2 regions of the Agrococcus sp. GCM10030265 genome follow, and region 1 is predicted to be linked to the other one. Evidence: predicted binding sites of a transcription regulator. Region 1 holds the regulator's gene; the other holds the start of a gene.

Region 1 (5,902 bases):
GTTCCACGAGCGCTACCTCGACGCGCTGCGTCGCATCCACGTCGGGTGAGCGCGCTGCGCACGAGGGTCGCCTGATGGGCGCCCTGCCCGACGGCGACGCCGCGCCCGCGAGCGGTGCGCTACCCGCATCGGCCGCGGAGCACGCGGGCGAGCGCGCGTTCGGCGTCTACCTGCACGTGCCGTTCTGTCGCGTGCGATGCGGCTACTGCGACTTCAACACGTACACGTCGACCGAGCTGCGCGGTGCCCGGCAGGACGACTACGCAGACCAGGCGATCGCCGAGATCGCGCTCGCGGGCCGCGTGCTCGCAGAGCTCGCCGAGCACGACGCCGCCGTGCGGCGACCGGTGTCGACGGTCTTCGTCGGCGGCGGCACGCCCACGCTCCTGCCCCCCGGCGATCTCGCGCGCATGCTGGATGCGGTGCGCGAGACGTGGGGGCTCGCCGACGGAGCGGAGGTGACGACGGAGGCGAACCCCGACTCCGTCGACGCCGCCGACCTGCGCACGCTGGCCGACGCGGGCTTCACGCGAGTGAGCGTCGGCATGCAGTCGGTCGTGCCGCACGTGCTGCAGACCCTCGATCGCACGCACGACCCCGAGCGCGTGCCGCAGGTCGTCGCGTGGGCGAGGGATGCGGGGCTCGATGCGAGCGTCGACCTCATCTACGGCACGCCCGGCGAGTCGCTCGACGACTGGCAGCGCTCGCTCGACGCGGCGCTCTCGTACGACGTCGACCACCTCTCGGCGTACGCGCTCATCGTCGAGGAGGGCACGGCGCTCGCCCGTCGCATCCGACGCGGCGAGGTCGCGCCGGTCGACGACGACCTGCACGCCTCGATGTACGAGGCGGCCGACGCCGCGCTCTCGGCCGCGGGCTACGAGTGGTACGAGGTGTCGAACTGGGCGCGCGGCGGCGCCGTCTCGCGCCACAACCTGTCGTACTGGCACGGCGAGGACTGGTGGGGCATCGGCCCCGGTGCGCACAGCCACGTCGGCGGCGTGCGCTGGTGGAACGTCAAGCACCCCGCGGCGTACGCGCAGCGGCTCGCGGCGGGCGACTCGCCGGCGCTCGCTCGGGAGGAGCTCGACGCCGAGACGCGCCGCGTCGAGCGCGTGCTGCTCGAGACGCGCATCCGCGACGGCCTGCCCGTCGACGTGCTCGACGCCGACGGGCGCCTCGCGGTCGCAGGGCTCATCGCCGACGGGCTCGTCGAGGGCGCGGCCGCGCTGCGCGGCCGCATCGTGCCGACGCTCGCCGGCAGGCTCCTCGCCGACGCCGTCGTCCGGCGTCTGACGCCCGGCGTCTGACGCCCGTGCGCATGACGACGGGCACCCCGCGGCGCGGGATGCCCGTCGTGTCGACCGTCGTCGCCTACTTGATGATGCGCCAGTTGAACGGGTAGCGGTACGAGCCGCCCGCGTTGACGCGCACGGCGCCGACGATGGCGAAGATGAGGCCGAGCAGCGGCGGCACCCAGCACACGGCGAGGAACACGAAGCCGATGAGGATGAAGCTCGTGATGCTGCCGACCAGCACGAGGCCGACGAACAGGATCGTCATGAAGAGCTGGAAGTTCAGCGCCTCCTTCGACTCCTGACGCACGAAGGCGCTGCGGTCCTTGTACATGAGGAAGACGATGAGCGGGCCGAGCCAGCCGAGCGAGAGCACCCAGGCGATGCCGCCGAGGTGGCCGAGCATGGCCCACTGCTTCTCGTCCTGCGGCGACATGGGGGCGCCGGCCGGGTACTGCGGCTGGCCGGGAGCGCCGTACTGCGGGGCGCCGTAGGGCTGCTGCGGCGGCACCTGCTGGCCGGGCGCGCCGTACGGGGGAGCCGCGGGCGGCTGCTGGGCGTGCTGCTGGCCGGGTGCCCCGTACGGGGGAGCGGCGGGCGGCTGCTGCCCGTGCTGCCCGGGTGCGCCGAAGGGGGCCTGCGGGGCCTCGGGCGCGTGGTGCGCGGCGCCCGGGGCGGGGCTGGAGAAGGGCTGGGCGGGCTCGCCGGGGGCCGGGGCGGCCTGGGATGCGTCGCCCGCCTGGGGCGCGCCGAACCGGGGAGCCTGGGGCTCCTCGGGGGTCGCGGGGCCGTGGGGGTCGGTCATGGTCGAACCTCTCGATGACGGATGCCGAAGGGGGCTGGCGACCATCTTCCTCGCAGCAGGCTGAGAACGCACCCACCATCGCGGTACGATTGGCAGTCGAGAACGTCGAGTGCCAGACGAGGGGGGACGGACGATGGTGACGGATCGCGGCCTCGAGGTGCTGCGGGCGATCGTGCAGGACTACGTCGCCTCGAGCGAGCCCGTGGGCTCCCGCTCGATCGTCGAGCGCCACTCCTTCGGGGTGAGCGCCGCGACGATCCGCAACGACATGGTGCTGCTCGAGGAGGCCGAGCTCATCGTGGCGCCCCACACGTCGTCCGGCCGCATCCCCACCGACAAGGGCTATCGGGTCTTCGTCGACCGCCTGCAGGGCATGCAGCCCCTGTCCGCGGCGCAGCGCGCGGCGATCGCGCGGTTCCTCGACGAGGCCGACGACCTCGACGACGTCATGGCCCGCACCGTGCGGCTGCTGTCGCAGCTCACGAACCAGGTCGCGCTCGCGCAGTACCCCTCGGTCGCCAAGGCGCGCGTGCGCCGCGTCGAGGTCGTGCAGATCGCCGAGTCGCGCCTGCTGCTCGTCGTCATCCTCGACTCCGGGCGCGTCGAGCAGCGCATGGTCGACGCGGGCCAGCAGATCGGCGCCGACGCGGCGCAGACCATCGGTCGCGCGCTCGACGTCGCGGTCGCGGGCAAGCCCACGGTCGACGCCGAGGAGGCGCTCGTCGCCGTCGTCGACCGCGCTGCCCCCGCCGTCGCACCCGCGACCGAGCGGCTCGTCGCCGTGCTCGGCGAGGTGCTCGCGCCCACGGCGGGCGATCGGCTCGTCATCGCGGGCGCCTCGCATCTCGTGCGCGGCCGCCACGACCTCTCCGGCTCCGTGACGCTCGTCCTCGAGGCCATCGAGGAGCAGGTCACGCTGCTGCGCCTCTTCGGCGAGATGGATGCCGAGGCATCCGCCGTCGCGACGCGCATCGGCCGTGAGATGGCAGACGGGCTCGAGCAGACGTCGATCGTCACGGGCGCCTACGGCGCCGGCGGCCACGAGGCGGGCCGCGTCGGCGTGCTCGGCCCCACCCGCATGGACTACGCATCGAACATGGCAGCCGTCCGCGCCGTCGCGCGGTACCTCACCCGGCTGCTCGACGACGAGGAGCGATGAGCGATCACTACGAGGTCCTGGGCGTGCCCCGCGAGGCCAGCCAGGACGACATCAAGCGCGCATACCGCAAGCTCGCACGGCAGCTGCATCCCGACGTGAACCCCTCGGAGGACGCGGCCGAGCGCTTCAAGGACGTCACGCACGCGTACGACGTGCTCTCCGACCCGCAGTCGCGCGCCGACTACGACCGCGGGCCGCAGGCGCAGGGCTTCGGGCTCGGCGACATCTTCGAGCAGTTCTTCGGCGGGCAGGGCAGGCAGCAGGGGCCGAGGCCGCGCAGGCGGCCGGGCCAGGACTCGCTGCTGCGCATCGACCTCGACCTCCACGACGTCGTGTTCGGCGTGCACCGCGACCTGCGCGTGCAGACCGCGGTGCTGTGCGACACGTGCGACGGTCGCTGCACGGCGCCGGGCACGCGCGAGGAGACCTGCGACATCTGCGGCGGCTCCGGGCACGTGCAGCGTCAGGTGCGCTCGCTGCTCGGCAACATGGTCACGAGCCAGCCGTGCGGCTCGTGCCAGGGCCACGGCACCGTCATCCCGTACCCGTGCCCCACGTGCGCCGGGCACGGTCGCGTGCGCGCCGAGCGCTCCATCCCCGTCGACGTCCCCGCGGGCGTCGACACGGGCCTGCGCATCCAGCTGCCCGGCCAGGGCGAGGTCGGCGAGGCGGGCGGCGAGCCCGGCACGCTCTTCCTCGAGGTGCATGTCACCCACCACGACGTCTTCAGCCGCGAGGGCGACGACCTCCTCGGCACGCTCGAGGTGTCGATGATCGACGCCGCGCTCGGCACGGAGGCGACGGTCGAGTCGATCGACGGCCCCATCACCGTGACGATCGAGCCGGGCACGCAGTCGGCCGACGTGCTCACCGTGACGGGGCGCGGCGTCGGCAGGCTGCGCGGCTCGGGCCGCGGCGACCTGAGGCTCGGCGTGCAGGTGGCGACGCCGACGCGGCTCGACAGGAAGTCGGAGGAGCTCCTCGAGCAGCTGCGCCGACGGACGAAGCCGCCGGCTCCGCGCATGGCGCAGTTCCAGCAGGGGCTCTTCTCGAAGCTGCGCGACCGCTTCCTGCGCTTCTGATGGCCCACTGCTACTACGTCGACGCGCTCGACGTCGGCGTGGGGGAGACGGTGACGCTCGGCACCGAGGATGCGCGCCACGCCGCAACGGTGAGTCGCGCCCGCGTGGGCGAGGCGGTGCTCGTGGGCGACGGCCGCGGCACGATCGCCGAGGCGGCGTTCGTCGAGCTGCGGCCCGAGGTCGTGCTCGAGGTGCGGTCGGTGCGGCACGAGCCTGCGCCGAGCCCGCGCATCGGCCTCGCGCAGGCGCTCGCCAAGGGCGATCGCGACGAGCTCGCGATCCAGGCGGCGACCGAGCTCGGCGTCGACGTCGTCGTGCCGTGGCAGGCGGCGCGCTCGATCGTGACGTGGAAGGGCGAGCGCGGCGCGAAGGCGCTCGGGCGCTGGCGCTCGATCGTGCGCGAGGCGGGCAAGCAGTCCCTGCGGGCACACGTGCCCGAGGTGCAGGACGTCGTCGACACGCGGGGCCTCGCGGCGCTCGCCGAGCGCTTCCGGCTCGTCGTGCTCGAGCCGACGGCGGCGGCATCCCTCGCCGACCTCGAGCCCGACGGCCGCGACCTGCTGCTCGTCGTCGGGCCAGAGGGCGGCATCGCGCCCGACGAGCTCGAGCGGCTCGGCGGCGAGCACGTGCGGATGGGTCCGCACGTCGTGCGCACCTCGACGGCGGGGCCCGCGGCGATCGCCGCGCTCGCCGCCCGCTGGCGCTGGTGACGCGCGAGTACGCTGGGGCCATGGCAGAGCGAACCATCTTCGAGCGCATCGTCGCCCGCGAGATCCCGGCCGAGATCGTGCTGGAGGACGACGAGATCATCGCGTTCGCCGACATCGCGCCCAAGGCCGAGATGCATGTGCTGGTCGTGCCGAAGACGGCGCGCTACCGCGACGTCGTCGAGCTCGCGGCCGGCGACCCCGACCTGCTCGCCGCGATGGTGCGCGCCGCGAAGGCCATCGCGCTCGAGCGCGCGGCCGGCGACTTCCGGCTCGTGTTCAACACCGGCGAGCGCGCCGGCCAGACCGTGTTCCACGTCCACGCCCACGTGCTCGCGGGCGCCGACCTCACCGAGGAGTCCCTTGCCTGACGCACATGCCGAGATCCACGTCGACGGCATCCAGATGGTGCGCCTGCTCGGCCCGCAGGATCGGATGCTGACGCGGCTCGAGCGCGAGTACCCCGACGTCACCGTCGTGGTGCGCGGCAACCAGGTGATGCTCGACGGCGACGCCGAGCAGGTCGAGCAGGCCGAGCGACTCGTGCGCGAGCTCGCCGACCTCGTCGCGAACGGCACCGACCTCGGGCAGTCGGAGGTCGGCGAGGGCGCGCGACTCATCCGCGAGGACTCGCCGATGACGCTCGCCGACGTCACGGGTGACGCCATCCTCACCACGGGGCGCAAGAGCATCCGCGCGAAGACCGAGGGCCAGCGCGCCTACGTCGACGCGATCGGCGAGCACACCATCGTGTTCGGCATCGGGCCGGCGGGCACCGGCAAGACCTACCTCGCGATGGCGAAGGCCGTGCAGGCGCTGCAGCGGCGCGAGGTGCAGCGCATCATCCTCACGCG
Region 2 (5,902 bases), on a different contig from region 1:
GGATCCGCAGGTCGCCGCGCTGCAGTCGTCGCTCGGCGGCGAGCTGTGGGCGCTCGATCCCGCCGACGGACCTGCGAACCTCGCCGACGCGCTCGTGGTCGACGCGTCGGGCGTCGTCGCCCAGCCTCCCGTGCCCGCCGACGGCGAGCCGGGGGAGGTGCCCGCCGAGGGCACGGTGATCACGGTCGTCGTCGACCCGACGTGCGAGTACTGCGCGCGCTTCGAGGCCGCGAACCGCGACCAGCTCGCGGCCTGGGCGGCGGACGGCACGGCGACGATCGTCTACCGGCCGGTCGCGCTCGACGACGCCATCGAGAACGGCTACGCCGCATCGTTGGGCGTCACCGCCATCGCCTGCGTCGCGGACGCCGATCCCGACGCGGCCCTGCCGCTGCTGCAGGCGATGCTCGAGGCGAACGTCGACCTCGACGCCGAGCGGGTGCTCGCGCTCGCCGACGACGCGTCGTCCGGCGCATCCGACTGCGTGCGCGACGGCACGTTCGCATGGTGGGCGCGGCACGCGACCGAGCGGGCGCTCGCCGACCCGCTGCCCGACGGCTCGCCGCTGCGCGGCGTGCCGAGCGTCTTCGTGGACGACAGGCTGTTCGCGGGAGACGTGAGCGACCCGGCGGCGTTCGCCGCCTTCGTCGCCGAGGGCTGACGCGCGGGCGCGCGGCGCGCGCCCAGGCCGAGCCCCCGGCCGGACTCGAACCGGCTACCTCCGCATTACAAGTGCGATGCTCTACCTGGTGAGCTACAGGGGCGCTCGCAGCATCCTGCCACGCCTAGGCTGGGTCGGTGCGTCTCGTATGGGTCCTCGCCGCCTTCGTCGGCGGCATGGCGATGGCGGCTCAGAGCCGCATCAACGGCGAGCTCGCCGTCCGCGTCGGCGACGGCATCGCGGCGGCCCTCGTCTCGTTCGGCGTCGGCCTCGCGCTCGTCGGCTCCCTGACGATCGCGCTGCCGTCCGGCCGCGCCGGCGCCGCGCGGATGCTCGCCGCGCTGCGCGAGGGCAGGCTGCGCTGGTGGTACGCGCTCACGGGCCTGTTCGGCGCCGTCGTCGTCGCCTCGCAGGGGCTCGCGGTGCCGACGCTCGGCGTCGCGCTCTTCACGGTCGGCATCGTCGCCGGCCAGACGCTCTCGGGCATCCTCGTCGACCGCATGGGCATCGGCGTGCTCGCGGCGAAGCGCGTCACGCCGCAGCGCGTGCTCGGCGCCCTCGTGACGATCGCAGCCGTCGCGACGGGGGCGGCGGCGGGCGGCTTCGCGTCGTCGTCGATCCTGCTCGTGCTGCTGCCGCTCGTCGCGGGCATGCTCATCGCGCTGCAGCAGGCCTTCGCGGGGCAGGTGCAGCACCACACGCGCTCCGCGCTCACGCAGACGACGTCGAACTTCCTCGTCGGCACGCTCGCGCTCGCGCTCGTCGTCGTCGTCCGCGTCGCAGGCGGGCTCGAGCTGCAGCCGCTGCCGGTCGAGTGGTGGCTGTACCTCGGCGGCCCGCTCGGCTGCCTCTTCATCGCGGTCGCCGCCGTCGCCGTGCATCGCATCGGCGTGCTCGCGCTCGGGCTCGCCTCGATCGCGGGCCAGGTCGTCATGGCGCTGGTGCTCGACCTCGTCGCACCGACGGCGGGGCATCCCGTCTCGGTCCTGTCGTACGTCGGCGCCGGCCTCGCGATCGCGGGCGTCGCCGTGTCGACCATGCGGCGTCGACCGCGCCCCGCATGACGAGACGCCGCGCCCGATGGGCGCGGCGTCGTCGTGGTAGGGGCGGGATCAGCCCTTCGGCGTGAAGTCCATCGCGACGGAGTTCATGCAGAAGCGGTCGCCCGTCGGCGTCTGCGGGGCGTCGTCGAAGACGTGGCCCAGGTGGCTGCCGCAGCGCGAGCATCGCACCTCGGTGCGCACCATGCCCAGCGAGCGGTCCTCGATGAGGGTCACGGCGCCCGGGTCTGCCTGGTAGAAGCTCGGCCAGCCGCATCCGGAGTCGAACTTCACCTCGTCGCTGAAGAGCTCCTGGCCGCATGCGCCGCAGGAGTAGACGCCGTGGCGCTGCTCGTCGAGCAGCGCACCCGTCCAGGGACGCTCGGTGCCCGCCTCGCGGAGCACCTTGTAGGCCTCCGGCGACAGCCGCTGTCGCCACTGGTCGTCGGTCGTCGCCTCGAAGTCGCTCATGTCCTCGATGCTACGCCGCACGAGCGCTCGCGGGCGCGCGCGACGATACGCCGAGGGCGAAGGTATGCTCGGGGGTCATGTCCGAGCCGGAGGACGCCGTCGCCCTGACGGCGCTGCAACGCTCGATCCTCGACTTCGAGGCGTCCTCGCGCACGCACGCCGGCGCGAAGGCGGGGGCGATCCGCTCCCGGTTCGGATGGTCCACGACCCGCTACTACCAGCTGCTGAACGCGCTGATCGACACGGAGGCCGCCCTGCGATACGACGCCCTGCTCGTGCGCAGGCTGCAGCGCATCCGCGACCGCGGGGAGACGTCGTGACCGACCGCTTCGACCATCCGCCGCGCCTCGGCCGCGTCGGCGTGCATCGCCTGCCCGAGCGCTCGTGGTGGCGCTGGTGGATGACGGCGATCGTGGCCGCGGCGGCGGCGGTCGTGCTCACGGTCGGAGGGCTCGGCATGCTGCAGCTGCTGCGCGTCGGAGGCATCGAGACGACCGAGGTCGCAGGGCCCGAGGCGGTCACCGACCCTGCTGCGCTGCCCGAGGGCACGACCGTGACGATCCTCGACGCATCCGGGGCGGGCCGCGGCCAGGAGGTGTCGGCGGCGCTGCAGGCGGCGGGCTGGCCCGTCGTCGCGGTCGCCGACGCGAGCGAGGGGCGCGAGTCCTCGACCGTCTACTACCAGGGCGACCTCGAGCCGTACGCCCTCGGTCTCGCGCAGACCCTCGGCACCGACGCCACCGAGGCGACCGCCGAGCCGCTGTCGGGCTCGACCCTCACGGTCATCGTCGGCGCGAGCGACGAGCCCGCGCCGTCGCCCACGCCCTAGCGGCCGAGGCCCGCTCGGCGCGCCGGGCGTGCCGCTCGTCGGCGCTTGCCGTCGCCCTCGGCGAGCCTCGCAGCCGGCGGCGCCATGGGGCACCTACCCTGGCGTGCATGCGAGCACGCACCGCCACGCGCCCGACCAGGGCGGCCCACGCCGCCGCGATCCTCCTCGTGGCGGCCGGCGTCCTCACCGCGTGCGCCGGCGACCCTGAGCCGTCGCCGACGCCGAGCGCGACCGAGACGGCGTCGCCGACGCCCAGCCCGGCGCCCGAGCCCGAGCCCATCCTGCAGCCGCTCACGGGCATCGAGGTCGAGACGGCGGTCGCGGGCCCGGCGCTCGCCGCGAAGATCGACGACCACCCGGCCGCCCAGCCCCAGATCGGCCTCGAGGCGACCGACATCGTCTTCGAGGAGCTCGTCGAGGGCGGCATGACGCGCTACGTCGCCGTCTGGCACTCGACCGTGCCCGAGCAGGTCGGCCCCGTGCGCTCGATCCGCCCGATGGATCCGGCGATCATCTCGCCGCTGGGCGGGATGGTGGCCTACTCGGGCGGGCAGCAGCCCTTCGTCGACGCCATGGCCGCGACGGGTCTGCCGAACGTCGTCCACGGCGGTGCCTACGACGGCTACTTCTTCCGCTCGGGCGATCGCGCCGCGCCGCACAACGTCATCCTGAACGCACGGCAGCTGCTCGCCGACAACGCGTCGATCGCAGCACCCCAGCAGCACTTCGCCTACCCCGTCGACGGCGCTGCGCCGTCGTCGCAGGCGGCGGGCGCGCCCGCCGCGCGCCTCGACCTCGGGTTCTCGCCGTCGCAGTCGCGCCAGTGGGGATGCGACGCGGGCACGGGCCGGTGGCTGCGGTGGCAGAACGGAGCCGCCGACATGGCGGCGGGCGGCGGGCAGCTGAGCGCTGCGAACGTCGTCGTGCTCAGCGTGCAGATCCGCAACAACGGTGGCGTGCCCGAGACGATGCTCGCCGGCACGAACGGCACCGGCGTCGTGCAGAGCGGCTGCACGACCATCGCGGTCGAATGGTCGAAGCCCGACATGACGACGCCCATCCGGCTCACGGACGCCGCGGGCCAGCCCGTCACCCTCACGCCGGGCAACACGTGGGTCGAGCTCGTGCCGAGCGACGGCTCGATCGCGGTCGGCTGAGCGGTCGGCGCACCGCGGCGCAGCGCGTCGCGCTCGCTTGCACTCGCGTGCCCTGAGTGCCAGACTCGTCCCTGGCACTCGCGACCGTCGAGTGCCAGCAGACGTGTCGACGTGTCCAGGAGGGACGAGACTCAATGGCAAAGATGATCGCATTCGACGAGGAGGCCCGCCGCGGCCTCGAGCGTGGTCTGAACACGCTCGCCGACGCGGTGCGCGTCACCCTCGGCCCGCGCGGCCGCAACGTCGTGCTCGAGAAGAAGTGGGGCGCCCCCACCATCACGAACGACGGTGTGTCGATCGCGAAGGAGATCGAGCTCGACGACCCGTACGAGAAGATCGGCGCGGAGCTCGTCAAGGAGGTCGCGAAGAAGACCGACGACGTCGCAGGCGACGGCACGACGACCGCGACGGTGCTCGCGCAGGCGCTCGTCCGCGAGGGCCTCCGCAACGTGGCGGCCGGCGCCGACCCCATCAGCCTCAAGCGCGGCATCGAGAAGGCGACCGCAGCGGTCTCCGAGCAGCTCGTGGCCCACGCGAAGGACATCGAGACGACCGAGGAGATCGCCGCGACGGCATCCATCTCGGCCGCCGACCCCGAGATCGGCAAGCTCATCGCCGAGGCGATCGACAAGGTCGGCAAGGAGGGGGTCGTCACCGTCGAGGAGTCGAACACCTACGGCACCGAGCTCGAGCTCACCGAGGGCATGCGCTTCGACAAGGGCTTCCTGTCGCAGTACTTCGTCACCGACCCCGACCGCCAGGAGACGGTGTTCGAGGACGCCTACATCCTCATCGCCAACCAGAAGATCTCGGCGATCAAGGACCTCCTCCCGATCGTCGACCAGGTGATCCAGGCGGGCAAGCAGCTCGTCATCATCGCCGAGGACGTCGACGGCGAGGCGCTCGCGACGCTCGTCGTGAACAAGATCCGCGGCATCTTCAAGTCGGTCGCCGTCAAGGCTCCCGGCTTCGGCGACCGCCGCAAGGCGCAGCTGGCCGACATCGCCATCCTCACGGGCGGCGAGGTCATCTCCGAGGAGCTCGGCCTCAAGCTCGAGGGCGTGCAGCTCTCGCAGCTCGGCCGTGCGCGCAAGGTCGTCATCACGAAGGACGAGACGACGATCGTCGAGGGTGCGGGCGACGCAGAGGCCATCGCAGGCCGCGTGCGCCAGATCCGCTCCGAGATCGACGCGACCGACTCGGACTACGACCGCGAGAAGCTCCAGGAGCGCCTCGCGAAGCTCGCAGGCGGCGTCGCCGTCATCAAGGCGGGTGCCGCGACCGAGGTCGAGCTCAAGGAGCGCAAGCACCGCATCGAGGACGCCGTGCGCAACGCGAAGGCCGCCGTCGAGGAGGGCATCGTCGCCGGTGGTGGCGTCGCGCTCATCCAGGCCGGCAAGGCTGCGTTCGAGACCCTCGAGCTCACGGGCGACGAGGCGACGGGTGCGAACATCGTGCGCGTCGCGATCGACGCGCCGCTGAAGCAGATCGCCCTCAACGCGGGCCTCGAGCCCGGCGTCGTGGTCGAGAAGGTGCGCTCGCTCGAGCCGGGTCACGGCCTCAACGCCGCGACCGGCGAGTACGTCGACATGCTCGCCGCCGGCATCGCCGACCCGGTGAAGGTCACGCGCTCGGCGCTGCAGAACGCCGCGTCGATCGCCGGCCTCTTCCTCACGACCGAGGTCGTCGTCGCCGACAAGCCCGAGAAGAACCCGATGCCCGCTGGCGACCCCACGGGTGGCAT

What was found. Region 1 encodes HrcA, which represses chaperone genes, less so after heat shock. Its sites were predicted from a motif close to TTNGCACTCGNNNNNNNCGAGTGCNAA; they were not measured.
Region 2: a site for HrcA is predicted at 4,230-4,256, ahead of groL (chaperonin GroEL). Genes of this name have one in related genera too.

Annotation. Positions count from the first base shown of each region.
Region 1 is NZ_JBHTCZ010000002.1:176,628-182,529, forward strand. It holds gene ACFQPP_RS05010 (DUF1990 family protein) at 1-49, shown strand, start outside; gene hemW (radical SAM family heme chaperone HemW) at 75-1,310, shown strand; gene ACFQPP_RS05020 (DUF4870 domain-containing protein) at 1,375-2,100, opposite strand; gene hrcA (heat-inducible transcriptional repressor HrcA) at 2,234-3,259, shown strand; gene ACFQPP_RS05030 (DnaJ C-terminal domain-containing protein) at 3,256-4,341, shown strand; gene ACFQPP_RS05035 (16S rRNA (uracil(1498)-N(3))-methyltransferase) at 4,341-5,051, shown strand; gene ACFQPP_RS05040 (HIT domain-containing protein) at 5,072-5,419, shown strand; gene ACFQPP_RS05045 (PhoH family protein) at 5,454-5,902, shown strand, end outside.
Region 2 is NZ_JBHTCZ010000004.1:192,542-198,443, forward strand. It holds gene ACFQPP_RS12625 (DsbA family protein) at 1-661, shown strand, start outside; tRNA gene ACFQPP_RS12630 (tRNA-Thr) at 692-764, opposite strand; gene ACFQPP_RS12635 (DMT family transporter) at 799-1,725, shown strand; gene msrB (peptide-methionine (R)-S-oxide reductase MsrB) at 1,774-2,172, opposite strand; gene ACFQPP_RS12645 (DUF3263 domain-containing protein) at 2,250-2,492, shown strand; gene ACFQPP_RS12650 (LytR C-terminal domain-containing protein) at 2,489-3,001, shown strand; gene ACFQPP_RS12655 (DUF3048 domain-containing protein) at 3,109-4,158, shown strand; gene groL (chaperonin GroEL) at 4,293-5,902, shown strand, end outside.